Regions from separate parts of the Aeromicrobium sp. SP1 genome, predicted to be linked through region 2. Evidence: riboswitches for the same ligand, from Rfam matches in the RefSeq annotation. Region 2 holds a riboswitch; the other holds the start of a gene.
What was found. Region 2 has a riboswitch for cobalamin ahead of cobN (cobaltochelatase subunit CobN). Riboswitches for the same ligand answer to the same signal wherever they lie in the genome.
Positions count from the first base shown of each region.

Region 1: linked by a shared signal. The riboswitch ahead of ACT26F_RS15265 (prenyltransferase/squalene oxidase repeat-containing protein) and the one ahead of cobN (cobaltochelatase subunit CobN) in region 2 are both predicted to bind cobalamin.

Region 1 covers NZ_JBQVVK010000001.1:3,128,336-3,139,453, forward strand. Annotated here, with positions in the region: gene ACT26F_RS15250 (MarR family winged helix-turn-helix transcriptional regulator) at 1-492, shown strand, start outside; gene ACT26F_RS15255 (hypothetical protein) at 548-1,312, opposite strand; gene ACT26F_RS15260 (acyl-CoA dehydrogenase family protein) at 1,429-3,324, opposite strand; cobalamin riboswitch at 3,443-3,577, shown strand; gene ACT26F_RS15265 (prenyltransferase/squalene oxidase repeat-containing protein) at 3,657-5,183, shown strand; gene ACT26F_RS15270 (hypothetical protein) at 5,192-6,019, shown strand; gene ACT26F_RS15275 (CbiQ family ECF transporter T component) at 6,036-7,199, shown strand; gene ACT26F_RS15280 (ABC transporter ATP-binding protein) at 7,196-8,797, shown strand; gene ACT26F_RS15285 (ECF transporter S component) at 8,794-9,609, shown strand; gene ACT26F_RS15290 (hypothetical protein) at 9,606-10,250, shown strand; gene cobU (bifunctional adenosylcobinamide kinase/adenosylcobinamide-phosphate guanylyltransferase) at 10,270-10,800, shown strand; gene ACT26F_RS15300 (adenosylcobinamide-GDP ribazoletransferase) at 10,804-11,118, opposite strand, start outside.
Region 2 covers NZ_JBQVVK010000001.1:1,065,637-1,076,754, forward strand. Annotated here, with positions in the region: gene ACT26F_RS05235 (glycosyltransferase) at 1-135, shown strand, start outside; gene ACT26F_RS05240 (glycosyltransferase) at 132-1,133, shown strand; gene ACT26F_RS05245 (galactosyltransferase-related protein) at 1,142-1,975, shown strand; tRNA gene ACT26F_RS05250 (tRNA-Pro) at 2,019-2,092, opposite strand; gene ACT26F_RS05255 (L-lactate dehydrogenase) at 2,166-3,131, shown strand; gene ACT26F_RS05260 (hypothetical protein) at 3,183-3,857, shown strand; gene cobF (precorrin-6A synthase (deacetylating)) at 3,797-4,585, opposite strand; gene cobN (cobaltochelatase subunit CobN) at 4,582-8,148, opposite strand; cobalamin riboswitch at 8,176-8,302, opposite strand; gene ACT26F_RS05275 (alpha/beta hydrolase) at 8,343-8,957, shown strand; gene ACT26F_RS05280 (nitrite reductase) at 8,954-9,835, shown strand; gene ACT26F_RS05285 (precorrin-8X methylmutase) at 9,832-10,503, shown strand; gene ACT26F_RS05290 (precorrin-2 C(20)-methyltransferase) at 10,500-11,118, shown strand, end outside.

The DNA.
Region 1 (11,118 bases), 2.1 Mb from region 2:
CTGGACTTCGACCCACTCGAGCGCGCCGGCGAGCTGTGGGAGGAGCGGATCGGCGACGCGACCTCGATGCGTCTGGCGACCTCGATCATGCGGGTCCACCAGATCCTCAGCGCGCGGCTCGACGGCACGCTCAAGCCCTTCGGCATCACGTTCGCCCGCTTCGAGGTGCTGCGCCTGCTGTCGTTCAGCACGGCGGGCCATCTGCCGTTGTCGAAGATCGGTGAGCGGCTCATGGTCCATCCGACGTCCGTCACCAACCTCATCGACCGGCTCGTCGCCGACGGTCTCGTCGACCGCAAGGTGGACGAGAGCGACCGCCGCCGCGCCCTGGCCTCCCTCACGCCCGAGGGCGAGGTCGTGCTGGAGCAGGCCACCGCGGCGCTGACCGGCATCGAGTTCGGACTGACGGCCCTGCCGCCGGACCAGCAGCGCTCGATCCACGAGCTGCTCACGGTCCTGCGCCGCGACGACTGGGCCGACTCGACCTCCTGAGACGACGAAGCGCCGGCCCGCCCGAAGGCGGACCGGCGCTCTCGCGCGAGGTGCGTCAGATCTTGCGCGACGCGCCCGTCGCGTAGGTCACGATCGTGCTCGAGCCGGGGTGGACGAGCCGGTACTTGAACTTCTTCTTCTGCTTGAACACGATCTTGCCGTTGCCGGACGCGTTGACCTTGATGTTCTTGAAGTTGCGCCACTTGCCCTTGTAGTGACGCTGGAGCTTGATCTTGCGCAGCGACTTCTTCGAGCCGTTCGCCTCGTAGGTGCGCCAGCCCTTCGCCTTGATCGTCAGCTTCTTGCCGCTCTTGACGAGCGAGCCGTAGCCGTAGTCGATCCCGCGCTTGACCGGGACGACGTTGCTGGCGGCCAGCGGCGTGTCGGTGAAGGCGTAGTCCGCGTCGTAGGCCTCGACGTGGACGTCCCGCAGCTGGACCGTGCCGTAACCGGCGGACCGGGGCCAGGAGACGCTGCTCGACGGGTACTTGTACGACGCGATGTACTGGTCGGCGGCGGCGAGGCGGCCGTTGACGTAGACGTCGCCCTTGACGAACCAGCTGGAGCCGGCCGACGCGGCGACGCTCGCCTGGGTCTGGGCGTACACGTAGGTGCTGCTCGTGATCGTCCCGCCGGACGTGAGGCGGGCGGAGCCCGAGGTCACGACGGCCGGGGTCACGGCGGCCGAGGCGACCGTGCCGGAGGTGGCGGAGCGGCTCAGCGTCGACGACTCGTCCGCGTGGGCGGCGATCGGCGTGGCGAGCGAGATGGTGAGGGCGGCGGCGGCAGCGAGCGCGGCCGAGGACAGGCGTCGGTTCATGATCTCCCCGAGTAGATGTGGCAGCAGTAGAGCACGAGCAGTCTGACACGGCGACTACCGTTTTCCGGCGTGCGTGACCCGGTTTCGGACACCATCCCCCCGTTTCCGGGGGTGGGTCACCCCAGCAGGGCGGCGTCCAGCGTCTCGGCGGGCACGCCGAGCCCCTCGACGAGGGTCAGCGCGTGCGGGCGCAACCGGTCCAGGAGGGCGTTGATCTCGCGCGAGACGGCCTTGGCGCGGTCGTCGGAGAGGCGGTTGTGCTCCATGAACCACGCCTTGTCCCGCTCGATCACGGTGAGCGCGTACAGCGAGCACACGTCGCGCAGCAGGTCGGCGGCCTGCTCGTCCTCGCAGCGGGCGATGCCGGCCGTGAACGCCTCGAGCACGACGCGGTCGATGTGCGCCTGACCGATCTTGAGGACGTGGTCCTGCGCCGCGTTGAAGACCGCGAACGCCTTCGCCCGGTCCTTCCCGGCCCGGCGCAGCCGGCGGGCGGCGGTCTCGATGACGTGCTGCTCGCGGTCCTCGAAGAGGTTGAGCTGGGTGCCGCGGTGCAGCAGGTCGTGCTCGTCGGCGTCGCCGGAGCGCGCGTCGATGAGGCGCTGGATCAGCTGGGCGGCGGCGGTGCGCTCCTTGACCGTGTCCGCGACCGTGCCCGCGGCGAACCGCACCATGGCCACGGGGTCGAGACCCTGCACGTCCTTCGCGTACGACGTCAGCAGCTCCTTCGCGACGAGCTGCAGCAGGACGACGTTGTCGCCCTCGAACGTCGTGAACACGTCGCTGTCGGCCTTGAGCGTCGTGAGCCGGTTCTCCGCGAGGTAGCCGGCACCGCCGCACGCCTCGCGGCACTCCTGGATCGACCGCGTCGCGAACGCCGTCTGGATCGCCTTGAGGCCGGCGGCGCGGCCCTCCAGCTCCCGCTGGGCGTGCGGCTCGGGCTCGGACTCGGTCTGCAGGCGGTCCATGCGGGCGACGAGCTGGTTCTGGGCGAACCGATATGCGTACGCCTCGGCGAGCAGGGGGAGCAGCCGGCGCTGGTGCACGCGGTAGTCCAGGAGCACCGTCTCCTCGCCCGGCGCGCCCTCGAACTGACGTCGCTCGAGCGCGTATCTCGTGGCGATGCTGAGCGCGACCTCGGCCGCGGCGCGGGCCGACCCGCCGACGCTGACCCGGCCGCGGATCAACGTGCCGAGCATCGTGAAGAACCGGGCGTTGCCGCTCTCGATGGGCGAGGTGTAGGTGCCGTCCTCGGCGACGTTGCCGTACCGGTTCAGCAGGTTCGCGCGCGGGATCCGGACCTCGTCGAACATGATCCGGCCGTTGTCGACACCGCCGAGGCCGCCCTTGTACCCGCAGTCGCTCGTGGTGACGCCCGGCAGGTCGGCCCCGTCCTCGTCGCGGATCGGGACGACGAAGCAGTGCACGCCGTGGTCCTCGCCGAGCGTGACCAGGCGCGCGAACACGGCGGCGACGCGGGCGTGCTGCGCGGCGCCCCCGATGTAGTCCTTGCGGGACGACGGCGTGGGGGAGTGGACGACGAACTCGAGCGTGGCCGGGTCGTACGTGGCCGTGGTCTCGAGGCTCTGGACGTCGCTGCCGTGGCCCGTCTCGGTCATCGCGAAGCAGCCGAGCAGGTCCAGGGAGATGAGCGGAGGAATGTAGGCCTCGTGGTGTCGCTGCGTGCCGAGGTTCTCGATCGCACCGCCGAAGAGCCCCCACTGGACTCCGGCCTTCACCATGAGCGAGAGGTCGAACTGGGCCAGCATCTCGATCCCCGTGACGGCCATGCCGGGATCGCCCGTGCCGCCGTTCTCGGTGCGGAAGCCGGCGGCCGGGATGCCGGTCGGCACGAGCCCGCGCATCTGCCCGAGCACCCGGTCGCGCGCCTCGTCGAGGGACAGCGAGTGGTCGTACGCCAGGTCCATCGTGGCGAGCTCGGCCCGGCTCTGCTCCCGCACGTGCCGCCACTTGCCGTCGATCGCCCGCCGCACTTCGTCACCGAGAGTCATGGCGGCCACGCTACTGGCGCGGGCCCGCCACAGGGGGACGGATCTTGATGCGTTGCGGTGGCCCTGGTCACCGCAATGCCGAAGGATCCGTCCTCGCCGCGTGGCCGCGGGTCGGTCGTTGTTACAGTTCACGTGCTCACAACTCAACAAATTCCCGCAGTGTCAGGGGAAGCCGGTGCGAATCCGGCGCTGACCCGCAACCGTGATCCCCTTCGGGGGCAGCCGGAAGACCTGCCTGACGGGACCGACCACGCGCTGTCGAGGAACACAGCGGGACGGACTCCGGCCCACCGGCGTTCCACCTCCCGCCTTTGCAGCGGGAAGGACCCCCCATGAAGTTGCGCACCCGTGCGCTGACCGCCACCACTCTCGGTGCGGTCGCCCTCTCGACGGCCGTCGCCGTCAGCCCCGCCGCCACGGCGGCGCCCAACACCTACAGCTACTCGGCCGCCCGGTGGCTCGAGGACCAGCTGGTCGACGACGTCATCGTCTACCCGGACTGGTCGACCGGCCTGCCGGCCCCCGACTACGGCACGAGCCTCGACGTGGTCTTCACGCTGGCGGATCTCGGCACGAAGGAGCCGCTGCAGGGGCGCATGGTCGACGCCGTCGTCGCCCACGGCGACGACTTCCTGACGACGCCGGGACGCAAGGCGAAGCTCGCCCTCGCCGTGGACCTCACGGGCGGCGACCCGCACGCGGTGGACGGCCGCGACCTGATCGGCGACGTCGAGACCGCGACCGACGCCACGAGCGGGATCACCACGGGGGCCGAGGGCGGCCTCAACCACGTCTACGTCACGCGCGCCCTCGTCGATGCCGACAGCGCCAAGGCGAACGCCTCCATCACGTCGCTGCTGGGACAGCAGTGCGCCGACGGCTCGTTCCGGGACTACACGGGAAGCTGCCCGGCGATCATCGACGTCGACACGACCGCCGCCGCGCTGCGGGCCCTCGTCGAGGCGGACGAGGCCGGTCACGCGAACCTGCAGGACGACGTCGACGCCGCCACCGGGGCACTGCTCGCGGCGCAGCAGGCGGACGGCTCGTTCGGCTCCGAGTGGGGCTCGAACTCCAACTCCACCGGGCTCGCGGCGAGCGCGCTGGCGCTCGTCGGCCAGCAGGGCGCAGCAGGTTCGGCCGCTGCCTGGCTGCTCGCGCACCAGGTCACCGAGTCGGTCGCGGACGGGTCCGCCCACCTCGCGACCCAGGCCGGTGCGATCGCGTACGACGACTACGGCCTGTCCTCCGCGAAGTCCTCGGGGATCGGCTCGACCGACCTCGGCTCGTGGATCCTCGCGACGAGCCAGGCGGCCGCGGGCCTGCAGGCGCTGTTGCCGGCCGGCTCGGTGACCGTGAAGCAGCCCGCGACCTTCACGACCGCGGGCGGCACCGTCAGGGCGACCGCGACCGGACTCGCCGCGGGTGAGAAGTACACGGCGCGGATCTCCGGCGGGACGAGTGTGAGCGGCACGGTCCCGGCGGGCGGAACCGTCTCCGTCGCGCTGAAGGCGCCCGCGGGAACGGCCACCCGGACCGTCACCGTGACCGGCTCGCGGAGCAACCGCGCCGGCTCGACCACGGCGACCGTCCTGGCCGCGAAGTCCGTCGGGGTCAAGCTCGCCGCCGCCAAGGTCAAGCGCACCAAGGTCCAGACGGTCAAGGTCTCCGGCCTCGCCGCGAGGGAGCCCGTGCGTATCTTCGTGCGCGGCTCGCTCGTGAAGTCGGGCGTGGCCTCGCCCGGCGGCACCTACACGTACCGCTTCAAGGTCGGCACGAAGCTCGGCAAGGCCAAGGTCGTCGTGAAGGGCGCCTTCGCCAACCGCACCGGCACGAAGACCTTCACGGTGGTGAAGTGACCCTTCGCATGAGTCGCCTGCTGGCGGCGGCCCTCCTCGGGGTCGCCGCCGGCGGCGTGGGCATCGCGGCCCCGGCGGAGGCGGCCGCGTGCTCCGGGGGCACCGGGGTGACGGTCGTCGTCAACGCGTCGGTCGGCTGTGACGCCGATGGCGGCGGTGTCGCCGCGAACAACTTCGTCGACGCCGGGCACGCGCTGACCTATGCCGCGCTCGCGAGCGGGTTCGTGTGTCGGATCGACGGCTCACCGGCCTCGGATCCGTGCACGGAGACGCCACCGGCCGACGCCTACTGGGGCCTGTTCTGGTCGGACGGCACCTCCGGCCGCTGGTCGTACTCGAGCCGAGGCGTGACCTCGCTCAAGGTGCCCAAGGGCGGCTGGGTCGCCTTCGTGTTCCAGACCTCCAGTTCGCGGACGTGGCCCACGATGACGCCGCGCACCGCGACGCCCACGTCGGCGGCACCGACCGGCGGCTCGGGCGGCTCCGGCGGCTCCGGCACCTCCGGCGGCAGCGCGAAGGGCTCGTCCGGCACCACGAAGGGGAAGCCCGCCGCCGCGGGCACCACCGCGACCACCGCTCCGACCTCCGGCGCCACCACGGTGCCGAGCACCACGCCCACGACCCCGACCACGGCCACCCCGTCGACCGGGGCGCCGACCGCGACCGGCTCCGAGGCGGCGAGCGCCGCGGACGGCGCCGCGCAGACGGCCGACGCGACCCCCGCCTCGGCCGAGGAGTCGACCTCGAACGTGGGGATCGTGCTCGTGGCAGGCTTGGTGCTGGCCGTCCTGGCGGCCGCGGGAGGCGTCGTCTGGCGGCGCCGGCGAGGAGCCTGAACCTTCCATGCAGCAGATGCGTAGCGACGTCCACCCGAATCGGGGCCAGCCCTCCGGTTCGGGGTGGATTCCGCTACACATCTCGGGCAGGGAGGCCCGCGAGCTGCATCCCGGAGCGTGGTGGCTCTGGGGACTCGGGTTGGCTGCGGGGGCCTCGTTCACGCTCAACCCCGTCCTGCTCGTCCTGACGATCGCGATCGCAGCGCTCGTGGTCGCGGCCTGTCGCGGGGACGCGCCCTGGGCCCTGTCGTTCCGCTACTACCTGTACTTCGGCGCGCTCGTCGTCGTGACCCGCGTCGTCTTCCGGATCCTGCTCGGCGGCGGCGCCGTCCCCGGTGACGCGATCCTGTTCCCGCTGCCGGAGATCCCGCTGCCCGAGGTCGCGCGCGGCGTCCAGCTGCTCGGCGACGTCACGGTCAACGAGGTCCTGCTGGGGCTGTACGACGGGCTGAGACTCGCCACCCTCATCATCTGCATCGGTGCGGTGAACTCGCTCGCGAACCCGAAGCGCCTGCTCGCCTCCGTGCCGCCCGCCCTGTACGAGGTCGGCGCGGCGCTCGTCGTCGCCGTGTCGGTGTTCCCCCAACTCGCCGAGAGCGTCCGCCGTGTCAACCGCGCCCGCAAGCTGCGCGGCGACGCGAGCCGGGGCACCGGCGCGATGCACCGCATCGTGATCCCCGTCCTCGAGGACGCGCTCGACCGGTCGATGACCCTCGCGGCCGGGATGGACGCCCGGGGCTACGGCCGCACCGGATCGGCCCTGCCGCGCGAGCGGTTCACGACGGGTGCGCTCATGCTGCTCGGCCTGTTCGGGCTGAGCGTCGGCTCGTACGGCTACCTCGACGGCACGGCGCCCGGGGTGCTCTCGTGGCCCATGCTGGTCGCCGGGCTCGTGTTCGCGGCGCTGGCGCTGCGCTCGGCCGGACGCCGGGTCCACCGCACCCGCTACCGGCCCACGCCCTGGCGGGTGGCCGAGTACGTCGTCGCCGGCTCGGGCATCGCCGTGGCGGTCGGCCTCAAGGTGCTGTCGGGCGAGCAGCCGCTCGTGCTCTATCCCGTGGTCCCGGGCTGGCCCGAGGTCAGCATCGCGACCCTCGTGGTCGTGGCGATCGGCATCGTGCCGGTGTTCGCCGCGCCCGCGCCGCCGTCGGCCCACGAGCCCGCGGGAGGTGCGCCGTGATCCGGCTCGAGGACGTGACGTTCTGGTACGACGGCGCCGAGCAGCCCACGCTCTCGCACGTCGACCTCGAGTGCGACGAGGGCGAGCTCGTGCTCGTCGCCGGACGCACCGGCTCGGGCAAGTCCACCCTGCTGGGGATGCTCAACGGCCTCGTCCCGCACTTCACGGGCGGCACGCTCGCGGGTGACGTGGTCCTCGACGGCGCCTCGATCCTGGGTCGACCGCCTCGCGACCTCGCCCACCTCGTCGGCTACGTCGCGCAGGACCCGCTGTCGGGCTTCGTCACCGACACGGTGGAGGAGGAGCTCGCGTACGGCATGGAGCAGCTGGGCCTCGACCCGCAGACGATGCGCCGGCGCGTCGAGGAGACCCTCGACCTGCTCGGCATCGCCGACCTGCGCCGCCGGTCCGTGCGCTCGCTCTCGGGCGGTCAGCAGCAGCGGGTCGCGATCGGCGCCGTGCTCACGATGCACCCGCGCGTGCTCGTGCTCGACGAGCCGACCTCGGCGCTGGACCCCACGGCGGCCGAGGACGTGCTCGCCACGATCGCCCGACTCGTCGACGACCTCGCGCTCACCGTCGTGCTGGCCGAGCACCGCATGGAGCGCGTCGTCCCGTTCACCGACCAGCTCGTCGTGGTCGAGGGCGGTCGGGTGCGCAGTGGCGCCCCCGCGGCACTGCTCGTCGACGCTCCCGTGGCGCCGCCCCTCGTGCAACTGGGTCGGCTCGCCGGCTGGTCGCCGCTGCCGCTCTCGGTGCGCGAGGCGCGGCGCCGGGCCAAGGAGCTGACTCCGCGCCTGGCCGCGCCGCCCGAGCGGGGGCGGACGCGACCGCCCGCCGCCCTGCGGGCCGAAGGCGTCACGGTCCGCTACGGATCCTTCACGGCGGTCGCCGGCGTCGATCTCGTCGTGGGGGCCGGCGAGGTCGTGGCCCTCATGGGGCGCAACGGCTCGGGCAAGTCGTCGCTGCTGTGGGCCGTGCAGGGCACGGGCGACCGCACGTCGGGGGTCGTCGACGTCGACGGAGTCGATCCGGGCGACGTGCGCCCGGCCGAGGCGCGCATGCTCGTGGGCCTCGTGCCGCAGACCGCGGCCGACCTGCTCTACCTCGAGACGGTCGCCCGCGAGTGCGCGGCCGCCGACGACCAGGCCGGCGCCGACCGCGGCACGTGCCGCGGACTGCTCGACCGCCTCGCACCGGGCATCCCCGACGACCGGCACCCGCGCGACCTGTCCGAGGGGCAGCGGCTCGCGCTCGTGCTGGCCGTCGTGCTCACGGCCCAGCCGCTCGTCGTCGCACTCGACGAGCCGACCCGAGGCCTGGACTACCCGGGCAAGGCGGCACTCGCGCAGATCCTGCGCGACCTCGCCGCCGACGGTCGCGGGATCGTCGTGTCGAGTCACGACGTCGAGTTCGTCGCCGGCATCGCCGACACGGTCGTCGTGATGGCCGAGGGCGAGGTCGTCTCGTCGGGCCCGGCCGCGACGGTCCTGGCCGAGTCGCCCGCCTTCGCGCCGCAGGTAGCCAAGGTGCTTGGCGCGCAGTGGCTCACGGTCGACGAGGTCGCCGCCGCCCTGCCGCGCGAGGTCGTCCGGTGAGCGCGGTCGGACCCTCGGTCGCCGTCCCGCTGACCCGGCGATCGGTGCTCGTCCTCGCGGGGGCCTCCGTCGCCGGCCTCGTGATGTTCCTGTGGCCGCTCATCCTCACCCCGGCGGGCGACCAGACGCGCGTCGACCAGCCCTTCATCTTCATGGCGCTCATGCCCGTCATCGTGCTGGTCGTCGTCGCCGAGCTCTCCGAGGGCGGACTCGACTCGAAGGCGCTGGCGATGCTGGGCGTCCTCAGCGCGATCAACGCCGCCGTCCGGCCGCTCGGGGCGGGCGTCGCGGGCATCGAGCTGGTCTTCTTCCTGCTGATCCTCGGCGGGCGTGTGTTCGGTGCCGGCTTCGGCTTCGTCCTGGGCTGCACGAGCCTGTTCGCCTCGGCCCTCCTGACGTCGGGTGTCGGCCCGTGGCTGCCGTTCCAGATGCTGTGCTGCGCGTGGATCGGCATGGGCGCCGGCCTGCTGCCGCGTCGCGTCACGGGCCGGGCCGAGATCGCGATGCTCGTCGTCTACGGCGTCGCCGTCTCGTACGCGTACGGGCTGCTGATGAACCTGTCGTCGTGGCCGTTCACGCTCGGCATCGCCGTCCCCGGCGCCGCCGACTCGCTCGCGATGGTGCCGGGCGATGCCGTCCTGGACAACTTGCACCGGTTCTTCGTCTTCACCCTGCTCACGTCCACGTGGGGCTGGGACACCGGCCGCGCGATCACGAACGCCATCCTCATCGTCGTGCTCGGCCCGGCCGTCCTGGCCACCCTGCGTCGCGCCGCCCGGCGTGCCCGCTACCTCCCGAAGGAGTCCGCATGAACAGCCTGATCGCCCGCCTCGTCGGCGCGACCCTCCTCGCGGCCGGCGTCATCGCCGTGCCGGCGGCGGCCACCGCGCACGAGACCTGCGAGACGGCGCAGGACGTGCCGATCGTGGTCGAGTTCGGCAGCCTCGAGGGTGACGACGAGGTGCTGTGCGCGACGCACGCCGCGGACACCACGGCGCTCGAGGCGATGCACGAGGCGGGCCTGGAGACGGACATGACCTCCGCCGCGATGCCGATGGTGTGCCGCATCGACGGTCAGCCGACGGCGGAGCAGGAGACGTGCGGGGACCCGATGAGCGGCGCCGGCTACTGGGCCTTCCTCGTCGCCAAGGAGGGCCAGGACTGGGGCTATGCGTCCACCGGCCTGGGCGAGTACCAGCTCGAGGACGGTGACTTCGTCGCCCTCGTCTACCACCTGCTCGCCGACGGCGAGGACGTCCCGGTCGCGCACGACGCGAACGCCGAGACGCGTGCCGCCGCGGTCGTCCCCGCCGCCGAGGAGACGTCCCACGCCGACCACGAGGACGCGGAGGACTCCGAGGACTCTGGACTGCCGATCGGCCTCATCGTCGCCGTCCTGGCCGCCGCCGCGGTCGCCGGCGCCGCGTTCGTCGTCGCCCGCCGCCGCACCTGAGCGGCGCTAGGCTTCGACCGTGAGGACCCTCATCACCGGTGGTGTCCGTTCGGGCAAGTCGTTCCAGGCCGAGTCGCTCGTCGTCGCGTCACCGGACGTCACGTACGTCGCACCGGGACCGGAACCGGACCCCGACTTCGATCCCGACTGGGCCGCGCGGGTCCGGACCCACCGTGAGCGCCGCCCCGCCCACTGGCACACCGTCGAGACGGCCGATCTCGAGCGGGCGATCGCGATGGCGGACGGCACGGTGATCGTCGACTGCCTCGGCACGTGGGTCACGTCATTGATCAGCGAGCTCGACGGATGGGACAAGACGCTCGACGACTGGGAGCCGGAGTTCTGGAGCCGTGTCGAGCTGGCCATCGGGGCCATGTCGGCGCACGTCGCCGATGTCGTCCTGGTGACCAACGAGGTCGGCTGGGGCGTCGTCCCGGAGCACCGCTCCGGCCGGCTCTTCCGCGACCTGCTCGGCCGGGTCAACCAGCGGTTCGCCGACGAGTGCGACCAGGTCCTGCTCGTCGTCGCCGGTCGCGTGCTGAAGCTCTGAGCCTCAGGCGGCGGTGGCCAGGCCGAGCAGCAGGACCGCGAGACACACCTCGACGCAGGCGCCGACGGCGTCGCCGATGATCCCGCCGAGCCGGCGGACGACGTGGCGCACCAGCAGCGCGAGCACGAGCAGTGCCGTGAGCCCGGCGAGGACTCCCGGAACGCCTGTCGAGCCGAGCGTGAGGGACAGCCCGGCGAGTGCCGCCCCGGTCACGAGCCACGCCACGGCGACGGCGGGGATCGGCACGCTGCCCGCGAACGTCGCGCCCATCCCGTCCGCGCGGGCGGCCGGCACGCCGCGGCACAGGCCGACGGTGGC
Region 2 (11,118 bases):
CGGGCCATGCGACTCGCTGCAGGACGTGACCGGTCGCGCGTGCGGGAGGCCGCCGTCGAGCGGTGCTCGATCTCGGTGATGGTCGACCGCTACGAGGACCTCTACCACCTGGCGATGCGGCGGACCGCGGCGTGATCGGCTACTACGTCCACCATCTTGGCAGCGGCCATCTGCATCGGGCGACGACCCTGGCCGGCGCGCTCGACCTGCCGGTGACGGGGCTGTCCTCGCTGCACCGACCCGCCGGCTGGGCAGGGGAGTGGATCCAGCTCGACCGCGACGACACGGCCGGGGAGCCTCGGGAGGTCACGGCCGGTGGGCTCCTGCACTGGGCGCCCGTCGGCGATCCCGGCCTCATGGGCCGGATGGGCGCGATCTCCGCGTGGCTCGCCGACGCGCGGCCCGCTTTGCTCGTGAGCGACGTCTCGGTCGAGGTCGCGCTGCTCGCCCGCCTCCACGGCGTGCCCGTGATGTCGGTCGTCCTGCCCGGGGATCGTGCGGACCGTGCGCACCGTTCGGGCTTCGCCGCCTCCCGTGCCCTCGCGGCGTTCTGGCCACCTGAGGCGCGCGGGATGGTGCGCGGGCTGGACGCACCCGCCGAGCGCAGGCTGCACCGGCTCGGTGGCCTCTCACGCCATGACGTCGGCGGTACGTCCGACCACGAGATCGATCCGCGCAGCGTGGTCGTGCTCGCAGGCCGAGGCGGCGGTGGACCGACGGCAGCCGAGCTCGATCAGGCGCGGGAACAGACCCCCGAGTGGGACTGGACGATCCTCGGCGGACCCGGGGGAGCGTGGCTGGCCGATCCCTCGTCCGCGCTTCGCTCCGCCGCGGTCGTGGTCACGCATGCGGGACAGAACGCCGTCGCTGAGGTGGCCGCCGCGCGACGTCCCGCCGTGATCGTCCCGGCGGATCGACCCCACGACGAGCAGCGGACGACCGCGCGGGTTCTGGCCCGCGGGTCGTGGCCGGTTGTGGTCGACTCGACGTTTCCCGCGACCGGCTGGAGTGAGCGGCTCGCGATCGCCGCGTCGCTCGACGGGAGGGCGTGGTCCGCGTGGTGCGACGGCGGCGCGGCCCGCCGCTTCGCGGACCTGGTGAGCGGTGTGGTCCTCGATCGGGCACTCGTCTGATGACCTCCGTGGCCGTCATCACCATCGCCCACGGCCGCCACGAGCACCTGGCGGGCCAATGCCGCTCGCTGGTCGGCAGCACCCGTGCTCCCGACGACCACGTGGTCGTGGCGATGGAGGATCCCGCCTTGCTGCGCCGGGAACCGGCCGGTGCGAGGGTCATCCCGATCGCCGGAAGTCCGCTCGGCCTGCCGCTGGCCGCCGCGCGGAACGCCGGAGCCCGGGCGGCGATCCGCCACGGCGCCGACGTGCTCGTCTTCCTCGACGTCGACTGTCTCGTGTCACCGGGGCTCGTCGCGGACTATGCCGAGGCCGTCGCCGAGGCCCCAGGAGTCCTGTGGTCCGGCCCGGTCACGTACCTGCCGCCCCCGCCGGACGGCGGGTACCCGTTGGCGGTCCTGGAACGGTGGGACGATCCGCACCCGGCGAGGCCCGCGCCGCCGGCCGGAACGCGCGTCGACGGCGATGACCCGGACCTCTTCTGGTCGCTGTCCTTCGCCATGTCCCGCGACACCTGGGCACGGATCGGCGGCTTCTGCGAGGAGTACGTCGGCTACGGCGCCGAGGACACCGACTTCGCCCAGTCCGCGACCCGCCAGGGCGTGCGGCTCGGCTGGACGGGTGGCGCCCGCGCCTTCCACCAGCACCATCGGACCGAGGACCCTCCGATCGGTCACCTCGACGACATCCTGCGCAACGGTGCCCTGTTCCACGACCGCTGGGGTCGCTGGCCGATGGATGGCTGGCTGCGTGCCTTCGAGCGGGAGGGCCTCGTCGTACGACACGGCGACGGATGGGTCCGGAGCGAGCCCGCCGCGTCACGAAGAAAGTCCCGAACCTGATTCCCCAGGTCCGGGACTTTCGATCTCCGTAGAGATCACGGTGTCGGGCTGACAGGATTTGAACCTGCGACCCCCTGACCCCCAGTCAGGTGCGCTACCAAGCTGCGCTACAGCCCGTGACAACCGGACCGAGTCTACCCCAGCGAACTTCGCCCTCGTCATCGACCCGTCTGGGCACCATGATGGGGTCATGGCAGTCATCGAGAACTCCAAGGTCGCCATCGTCGGGGCAGGCAGCGTGGGTTCGTCCATGGCCTACGCCGCCATGATCCGACGGTCGGCGCGCACGATCGCCCTCTACGACATCAACAAGCCGAAGGTCGAGGCCGAGGTCCTCGATCTGCAGCACGGTGCGCTCTTCACCGGCAGCAGCCAGATCATCGGCGGGGCCGATCCGGAGGTCGTGGCCGGCGCCCACGTGGTGGTGATCACCGCCGGCGCGAAGCAGGATCCGGGCCAGACCCGTATCGATCTGGCCGGAACGAACGTCAAGCTGCTCGAGAAGATGCTGCCGGTGTTGCAGGAGTACGCGCCGAACGCGGTCTTCATGCTCGTGACCAACCCGTGTGACGTCCTCACCGTCGCGGCGCAGCAGATCAGCGGCCTGCCCGTGGAGCGAGTCATGGCGTCGGGCACCGTGCTGGACACCTCGCGACTGAGGCAGCTGCTCGCGGTGCGCGCGGGCGTCGCACCGAACAGCGTGCACGCGGACATCGTGGGCGAGCACGGTGACACGGAGTTCGCGCTGTGGTCCCAGGCCCGCATCGGTCCCGTGCCGATCATGGACTGGCAGCCGTCGGCGAGCGCCTCGGACCAGCGGCCGTTCTCGCACGCCGAGCTCGAGGACATCACCGATCGGGTCCGCAATGCCGCGTACGCCGTCATCGAGGGCAAGGGCGCCACGAACTATGCGATCGGCATCTCCGGCGCGCGCATCATCGAGGCGATCCTGCACGACGAGAACGCCGTCCTGCCCGTCAGCATCGTGCACGGTGGCCATCACGGCATCGACGGCGTCGCCCTCTCGATCCCCAGCATCGTCAACGCGAAGGGCGTCGCCCGCGTCCTCGACGTGCGGATGTCCGCCCACGAGGAGCGTCAACTCCACGCCTCCGCCGAGGCGCTGCGCAAGGTCCAGCAGGACCTCGGGATCTGAGCCCCGCCTCGCCCGAGGCATGACGATGCTCGCAGTGGGTACTGCTGCGGCATGAACGTCGTGGTCACCGGCGCAACCGGACTCGCGAGCGTCGCCGGAGGCCGCCTCCTCGCCGGAGCGACCCTTGCGCTCGCCGCGCTGCGCACCGCCCCCAAGCCGCTGCATCCGCGCGGTCGGGTCTGGGAGTCGCGGTACACCGCCACGGGAACCGGGTCGCCGACGGGGATCGCGTGGATCGACGAGGCCGGACGTCACGACGCCGTCATCCGGATCTCCGCCGCGATCGGGTTGCCCGAGGGCTGGGCGGACATCCGCGGCCTCGCGATCCGACTCGGGCTCAGCAGCGAGTCCGACGTGCTCCTGGCCAGCACGGGCTCCTCGCGGATCGGCCGCTTCGTGCTGCGAGTCGTCCGCCCCTCGACGCCCCATCTGGCCACGACGCTGTTGCCGTACCGAGGGCCCGACGGACCGGTGTGGCTGGCCGCCGCCGCGCAGGGTCCGCGCCGCTACGTCCTGCTGTGGTCGGACGGCTCGGCCCAGTGGACCGCCTTCGGCGACCTCGAACTGCTCCGGCCCTCATCGCAGGAGCCGAGCTTCGACCCCGTCCGCCGACCGCCGCCCGATCTCGCGAACTACGGCTGGGTCACGGCGTTGCGGGCTCCGGCCTACCGATCGGCACGCCGCAGCCGTGGCGAGTCGGCCGACGTCGGACGTCGCAGCACGTAGACGTCCATGACCCACCCGGCGGCGTCCTTCGCGCGGGTGCGCGCCGCGTGGATCCGCGGCAACGCCTCGGGGAGCGTCCCGTCGACGAGCTCCTGCGTTCGCGTGCCGAGGTTGGCGCCCCACCAGATCGACCACTCTGGGTCGAGAGCCTCCAGCGGCGCGAGGTCGCGGTTGAGCATCACCGCGACGTTCTCCTGCCCCTGGGCCACGGCCTCGGCGAGTCGGCGGCCGGTCGTGACGTGCAACGGCTGGCCGATCTCGTGCAGGACGATCCCGTGCGCCGCGGCGAGCGCCTGCACGCTGCTGATGCCGGGGATCACGACCAGCTCGGTGTCCGTGTCGGCGGCCACCCGGTCGAGCACCCGGATCGTCGAGTCGTACAGCGCCGGGTCGCCCCACACGAGGAAGCCGACGTCCCCGTCGATGCCGGAGATAGCCTCGGCGTAGCGCGCCGCCCGGGCCTCGTGCCACGCCGTGACCGCGTCCCGATAGTCCGACAACGTGCCCGTCCCGCCGGGGGAGCGGTCCCGCTCGGCATCCTCGACCACGACGATCGGGACGGCGGGCGCGTGCCGGGCCAACAGCGCCCGGCGGGCCGCCGCGAGGGGGTCGCCGGAGCGCTTCTCGGTCACCACGACGCACGCGACCGACTGCAGCGCCGCGACGGCCTGCAGCGTGACCTGGTCGGGATCGCCGGGACCGACGCCGATCAGCAGGAGTCGGCTCACCGGTCCTCCAGATCGCCCTCGATCGACAGGTAGACCTCCTGCATCGCGGCGAGGGTCGCGGGGTCGGGCTCCTGCCACAGGCCACGATCGGCAGCCTCGTGCAGTCGCTCGACGATCCCCCGCAGCGCCCACGGGTTCGCCTCGCGCATGAACGCCTGGTTGTCCTCGTCGAGGACGTACTCCTTCGCGAGGGTGTCGTACATCCAGTCGTGGACCACGCCGGTCGTCGCGTCGAGGCCATAGAGGTAGTCGACCGTGGCGGCCAGCTCGACGGCGCCCTTGTAGCCGTGCCGCTGCATCGCGCCGATCCAGCGCGGGTTGACGACGCGCGATCGGAAGACCCGCTGCGTCTCCTCGCGCAGGGACCGGGTGCGGACCTGGTCCGGGCTGGTCGAGTCGCCGACGTACGCCTGCGGGTCCTTGCCGGTCAGCGCGCGCACCGTGGCAACCATGCCGCCGTGGTACTGGAAGTAGTCGTCGGAGTCGGCGATGTCGTGCTCGCGGGTGTCGATGTTCTTCGCCGCGACCTGGATGCGCCGGTAGTTCGCACGCATGTCGTCCGCGGCCGGTGCACCGGCGAGGTCACGCCCGTACGCGAAGCCGCCCCACGCCGTGTAGACCTCCGCGAGGTCGGCGTCGTCGCGCCAGTTCCCCGACTCGACGACCTGCAGGATGCCCGCCCCGTAGGACCCCGGCGCGGAGCCGAAGATCCGGGTCGTGGCCCGGCGCGGGTCGCCGTGCGCGGCGAGCTCCTCCTGCGTGTGGGCGCGGACGAAGTTCTGGTCGACGGGCTCGTCGAGTCCTGCCACGAGCCGGACCGCGTCGTCGAGCATCGCGACGACGTGCGGGAAGGCGTCGCGGAAGAAGCCCGAGATCCGCACCGTGACGTCGATCCGCGGCCGGCCGAGCTCCGCGAGCGGGACGACCTCGAGGTCCGACACCCGGCGCGACGCCTCGTCCCACCGCGGACGGACACCGAGCAGGGCGAGCACCTCGGCGATGTCGTCGCCCGACGTGCGCATCGCCGACGTGCCCCACACCGACAGACCGACCGAGCGTGGCCACTCACCGGTGTCGTCGCGGTGGCGCTCGAGCAGCGAGTCGGCCATCGCCTGACCCGTCTCCCACGCGAGCCGGGACGGGACGGCCTTCGGGTCGACGGTGTAGAAGTTGCGGCCCGTCGGCAGGACGTTGACCAGCCCGCGCAGTGGTGAGCCAGACGGTCCGGCGGGGACGTACCCGCCCGCGAGGGCGTGCAGGACGGCGTCGATCTCGTCGGTCGTCCGCGCGAGCCGCGGCACCACCTCGGTCGCCGCGAACTCCAGCACCCGGACGACCTCGGGGTCCTCGTGCAGCCCGGCGGCGACGGCGAGATCCCAGGCGGCGGCCTCCATCGCCTCGACCAGCCCGCGGGCCCGCTGCTCGATCTCGTCGACAGCGGAGGTCGCGGCGCCCTCCTTCAGTCCGAGCGCGGCGCGCAGCCCCGGTACCGCCGCGGCCCGGCCGCCCCAGACCTGCGAGGCGCGCAGGATCGCCAGCACGAGGTCGACGCGCACGGCCCCCGTCGGAGCCTCGCCGAGAACGTGCAGGCCGTCGCGGATCTGGACGTCCTTGATCTCACACAGCCAGCCGTCGACGTGCAGGATGAAGTCGTCGAAGTCCTCGTCACCGGGGCGCTCGTCGAGGCCGAGGTCGCGATGCATCTCCGCGGCGTGCATGAGCTGCCAGATCTCGGCGCGGATCGCCGGCAGCTTCGCGGGATCCATCGCCGCGATGTTGGCGTGCTCGTCGAGCAGCTGCTCGAGCCGCGCGATGTCGCCGTACGTCTCGGCGCGAGCCATCGGCGGGATCAGGTGGTCGACGATCGTGGCGTGCGCGCGGCGCTTGGCCTGGGCGCCCTCGCCCGGGTCGTTGACCAGGAACGGGTAGACGAGCGGCAGGTTCGAGATCGCCGCATCCGTCGCGCAGGCGGCCGACAGGGCGGCGTTCTTGCCCGGCAGCCACTCCATCGAGCCGTGCTTGCCCAGGTGCACGACGGCGTGCGCCCCGAATCCCCGCTCGAGCCACAGGTAGGCCGCGAGGTAGTGGTGCGACGGCGCGAGGTCGGGATCGTGGTAGATCGCGACGGGGTTCTCGCCGAACCCCCGCGGCGGCTGGATCAGCACGACGAGGTTCCCGGCGGTGATCGTCGCGAGCACGATCTCGTCGGCGTCGTTGACGAACAGGCGCCCCGGTGCCGGTCCCCACGCCTCCTCGATCCCCGCCCGCAGCGAGGGATCCAACGTGGCGAACCACTCGCGGTACTGCGCGGCGGGGATCCGCACGTGCGCCGCGGTGAGGTCGCCCGACGTGAGCCACTCCTCGTCCTGGCCGCCGGCGTCGATCAGCGCGTGGATCAGGGCGTTGCCGGCCTCGGTCTCGTCCTCGAGCGACAGGCCCGGGATCGCGTCCGGGCCACCGAGGTCGTAGCCCGCGTCGGCCAGCCGCCGCAGTAGCCGCACCGCCGAGCGAGGCGTGTCCAGCCCGACCGCGTTGCCGACTCGGCTGTGCTTTGTCGGGTAGGCCGAGAGCATGAGCGCGAGCCGGCGGGACTCGGGGCGGACGTGGCGCAACCGCGCGTGCGCGACGGCGATCCCGGCGACCCTGGCGCACCGCTCGGGGTCGGCGACGTACCGGGGGAGGCCGTCGGCATCGATCTCCTTGAACGAGAACGGCGCCGTGATGATCCGGCCGTCGAACTCGGGGATGGCGATCTGGTTCGCGGAGTCCAGCGGCGTGACGCCGTCGTCGGAGGCGAGCCACTCGTCGCGGCTCGACGTCAGGCACAGGCCCTGCAGCAGGGGGATGTCGAGTGCGGCCATCCGCTCGACGTCCCACGCCTCGTCCTCGCCGCCGGCCGACGCGGCCGCGGGCGTGGCACCGCCGGCGGCGAGCACCGTGACGACGAGCGCGTCGAGGGTCGCCAGCTCCTCGAACAGGTCGGCCGGCGCCGAGCGCAACGAGGCGGAGAACACCGGGACGCCGGTCGCCTCGCCCGTGGCGTCGATCGCGTCGGCGAGCGCATGGGCGAATCCCGCGTTGCCGCTCGCCTCGTGGGCGCGGTAGTACAGGACCCCGATGCGCGGCAGGTCGGGCCGCGGCGGATGTGGGCGCTCCGCCCACCCCCACGCCGGCACGACGGCCGGCGGCTCGAAGCCCTCGCCGGTGAGCAGGATCGTGTCGGACAGGAACGCGTGCAGCTGGGCCAGGTTCGCCGGTCCGCCCTCGACGAGGTACCGGTGGGCCTGCGCCGCGATCCCGATCGGGACGGTCGACAGCTCCATGAGCTCGGCGCTCGGCGTCAGCTCGCCGCCGAGCACCACGAGCGGCCGGTCACCGATGTGCGGCAGGACCAGCTCGCGGACGTCGTCGGCGGTACCGAGGACCCGCGCCACCACGAGGTCGGCGGTCGCGAAATGCGCGGGCACGCCTCGGACGGGGTTGCCCCACAGCCAGTCCGCTCCGCTGGCGCGGGCCGAGAGCAGGTCGGTGTCGGACGTGGACAGCAGTGCGATGCGCGGCATCGATCCTCCTGGGGGTTCTCGCCCCTACGGTCGGAAGTCGCCGCGGCCAGTGTCTGGCTTGCCGATCGCTCGGACTCACAGTGGCGGAACCGCCCCGGAATCACACCGGAGTTCCTGGGTCCGCGGCGAGCGGACCGCGTCAGCGTACCGCGCTGCCCGGAGACATCGCGCCCCGTGCTGCTTACGCTGGCGGCATGACCACGGCTGTTCGGGACTACGCACCCGGCCGCATCGCGACCGTCGTCGGCACGGGGCCGACGGTGCTGCTCTGGCACGGGCGCGGACCGAACGAGCGGCTCAGCCTGACCCGTCTCGCGGAGGCGATCGCCGGGCACGGCCGGCGCGTCGTGGTCCCCGACTGGGACGCCTCGGCCCCGGACGGCGGCCGCGCCGAGCTGCTCACCTCGCTGCGCTTTGCCCGCGAGTCCGCCGACCACGATCCGGACGAGCTGACGCTCGTCGGCTGGTCCCTCGGCGGCGTCGCCGCGGCGAGCCTGACGCTGCACCAGCGCCGGCTCGGCATCGCGCTGGCGCGCACGGTGTGCGTCGCCTCGGGCTCGTTCGACCGGGTGGACCCGATCAGCGGCGCGCTCGTGGGACCCGCGACCTCGCGGACCGAGCGCCCGACGACCGTGGCCTTCGTGCACGGTCTGCTCGACGACCTCGTCCTGACCGACGAGGTCCGCAGCACCCACGCCCAGTGGAACGAGGCCGGCTGGCCGACGACCCTCGACGAGCTCGCCGCCGACCACTTCACGATCGTCGACGAGCACGCCGACGCCGTGGCCGCGATCGTGGTGCGCCCATGACCGGCACCGTGCGCACCCGACGCGACCTGTGCCCGGGCGTGTTCCGCCCGTGGGCGGCCGGCGACGGCGCGATCGTCCGGCTCCGGACTCCCGGCGGGGTCATCGCGACCGAGGCGCTCGGCGGCCTGCTCGACGTCGCGCGCGCCCACGCCGACGGCACCGTGCTGGTCACGAGCCGTGCAAACGTCCAGCTGCGCGGCATCGACGCGCCGGGCGGTGAGGTGCCGGACGAGGTCGTCGACGCGATCCGGGCGACCGGCCTGCTGCCCTCGGACACCCACGAGCTCGTCCGGAACATCGTCGCCTCGCCGTTGACCGGGCGGTCCGGGGGACGGGCCGACCTGCGCACTGTGGTTCGCGACCTCGACGCGCGCCTGTGCGCCGAGCCGGGACTCGCCGATCTCGGAGGTCGCTTCCTGTTCGTGCTCGACGACGGTCGCGGGGATGTCCTCGGGCGCTCCCTCGACCTCGGTCTCGTGGCGGTCGACGCCGCCCACGTCCAGCTGCGCGCCGGGCTGGACGGCTGGGGCGACGTCGTGCCGATCGCCGAGGCGGCCGCGCGACTCGTCGACCTCGCGCGGGAGTTCTCGCGCGTTCGCGGGAGCGGGCCGCAGGCCGCGTGGCACGTCGACGAGCTGCCCCGGGGACCCTCCGGACTGCTCGGCCGGACGACCCGCGACCCGCGCACGCGCGTGCACGCGGACCCGCCGGCTCCCGGCCGGCACCGCCAGGGCGACGGTCGCGCCTTCGACGTCGTCGACCTGCCCGAGGGCCTCGTGACGGCCCAGTTGTTCGCCCGCCTGGCCGCTTCCGGTGCGGCCGGGCTCGTGCTGACGCCGTGGCGTAGCGTCGTGATCCCCGACCTGGAGGACGCGTGAACACATCCACTCCCGTGCGACCGACGGCCCACTTCGCGTACGAGAAGTCCGGCCCCGCGATCTACGTCGACTCGTTCGCGACGATCCGTCGCGAGGCCGACCTGGCCGGCAACCCGGCCGACGCCGAGAAGGTCGCCGTCCGGATGATCCACGCCACGGGTCAGACGGACCTGGCGCGCGACCTCGTCGTCCATCCCGGGCTCGTGGCGGCTGCGCGCACGGCGCTCGAGCGGGGCGCGCCGATCCTCACCGACGCGACCATGGTCGCCTCCGGCGTCACCCGCTCGCGGCTGCCGGCCGACAACGACGTGCTGTGCCTGCTCGGCGATCCCCAGGTTCCCGAGCTCGCCCGGGACTGGGGGACCACTCGGTCGGCGGCCGCGGTGTCGCTGTGGGCCGACCGGCTCGACGGTGCCGTTGTCGCGTTCGGCAACGCTCCGACCGCGCTGTTCCACCTGCTCGAGATGCTGCTCGACGGGGCTCCACGACCAGCGGCGATCATCGGCGTGCCGGTGGGCTTCATCGGTGCGGCCGAGTCGAAGGACGCCCTCGCCTCCTTCGCCGAGGATCACGGCATCGACGTGCCGTTCCTGACCGTCCGCGGTCGCCGAGGTGGCTCGGCGATGGCGGCCTCGGCGCTCAACGCGCTCGCCCAGGAGCGGGAATGACCGGCCGGCTAATCGTCGTCGGGCTCGGCCCGGGCGATCCCGACCTGCTGACGATCAAGGCCGCGCGGGTCGTCGCGACGGCCCCCGTCGTCGCGTTCCACCACGCGCCCGGCCGGTCGTCGAACGCGCGGCGGATCGTCGCGCACCTGCTCGGTGGCGAGACGATCGAGGAAGCCCTGGAGTACCCCGTGACGACGGGCGAGACCGACCACCCCGGCGGCTACGCGGGAGCGATGGCCGACTTCTACGAGGACTGCGCCGACCGGCTCGCCGACCACCTCGACGCGGGCCGGGACGTGGCCTTGCTCGCCGAGGGCGACCCGCTCTTCTACGGCTCCTCGATGTACGTGCACGACCGGCTCAGCCTGCGGTACGACACCGAGATCGTGCCCGGGGTCCCCGCGTTCGCCGCCGGCACCGCGGCGACGCGTACCCCGCTCGTGCGGCAGACCGACGTGCTGACGGTCCTGCCCGGCACACTCGGTCGCGCCGAGCTGGCGCGGCGGCTCGCCGACACGGATGGCGCGATCATCATGAAGCTCGGGCGGACCTTCCCGGACGTCGTGGCCGCGTTGCGCGAGGCGGGCCGCCTCGACGACGCGATCTACGTGGAGC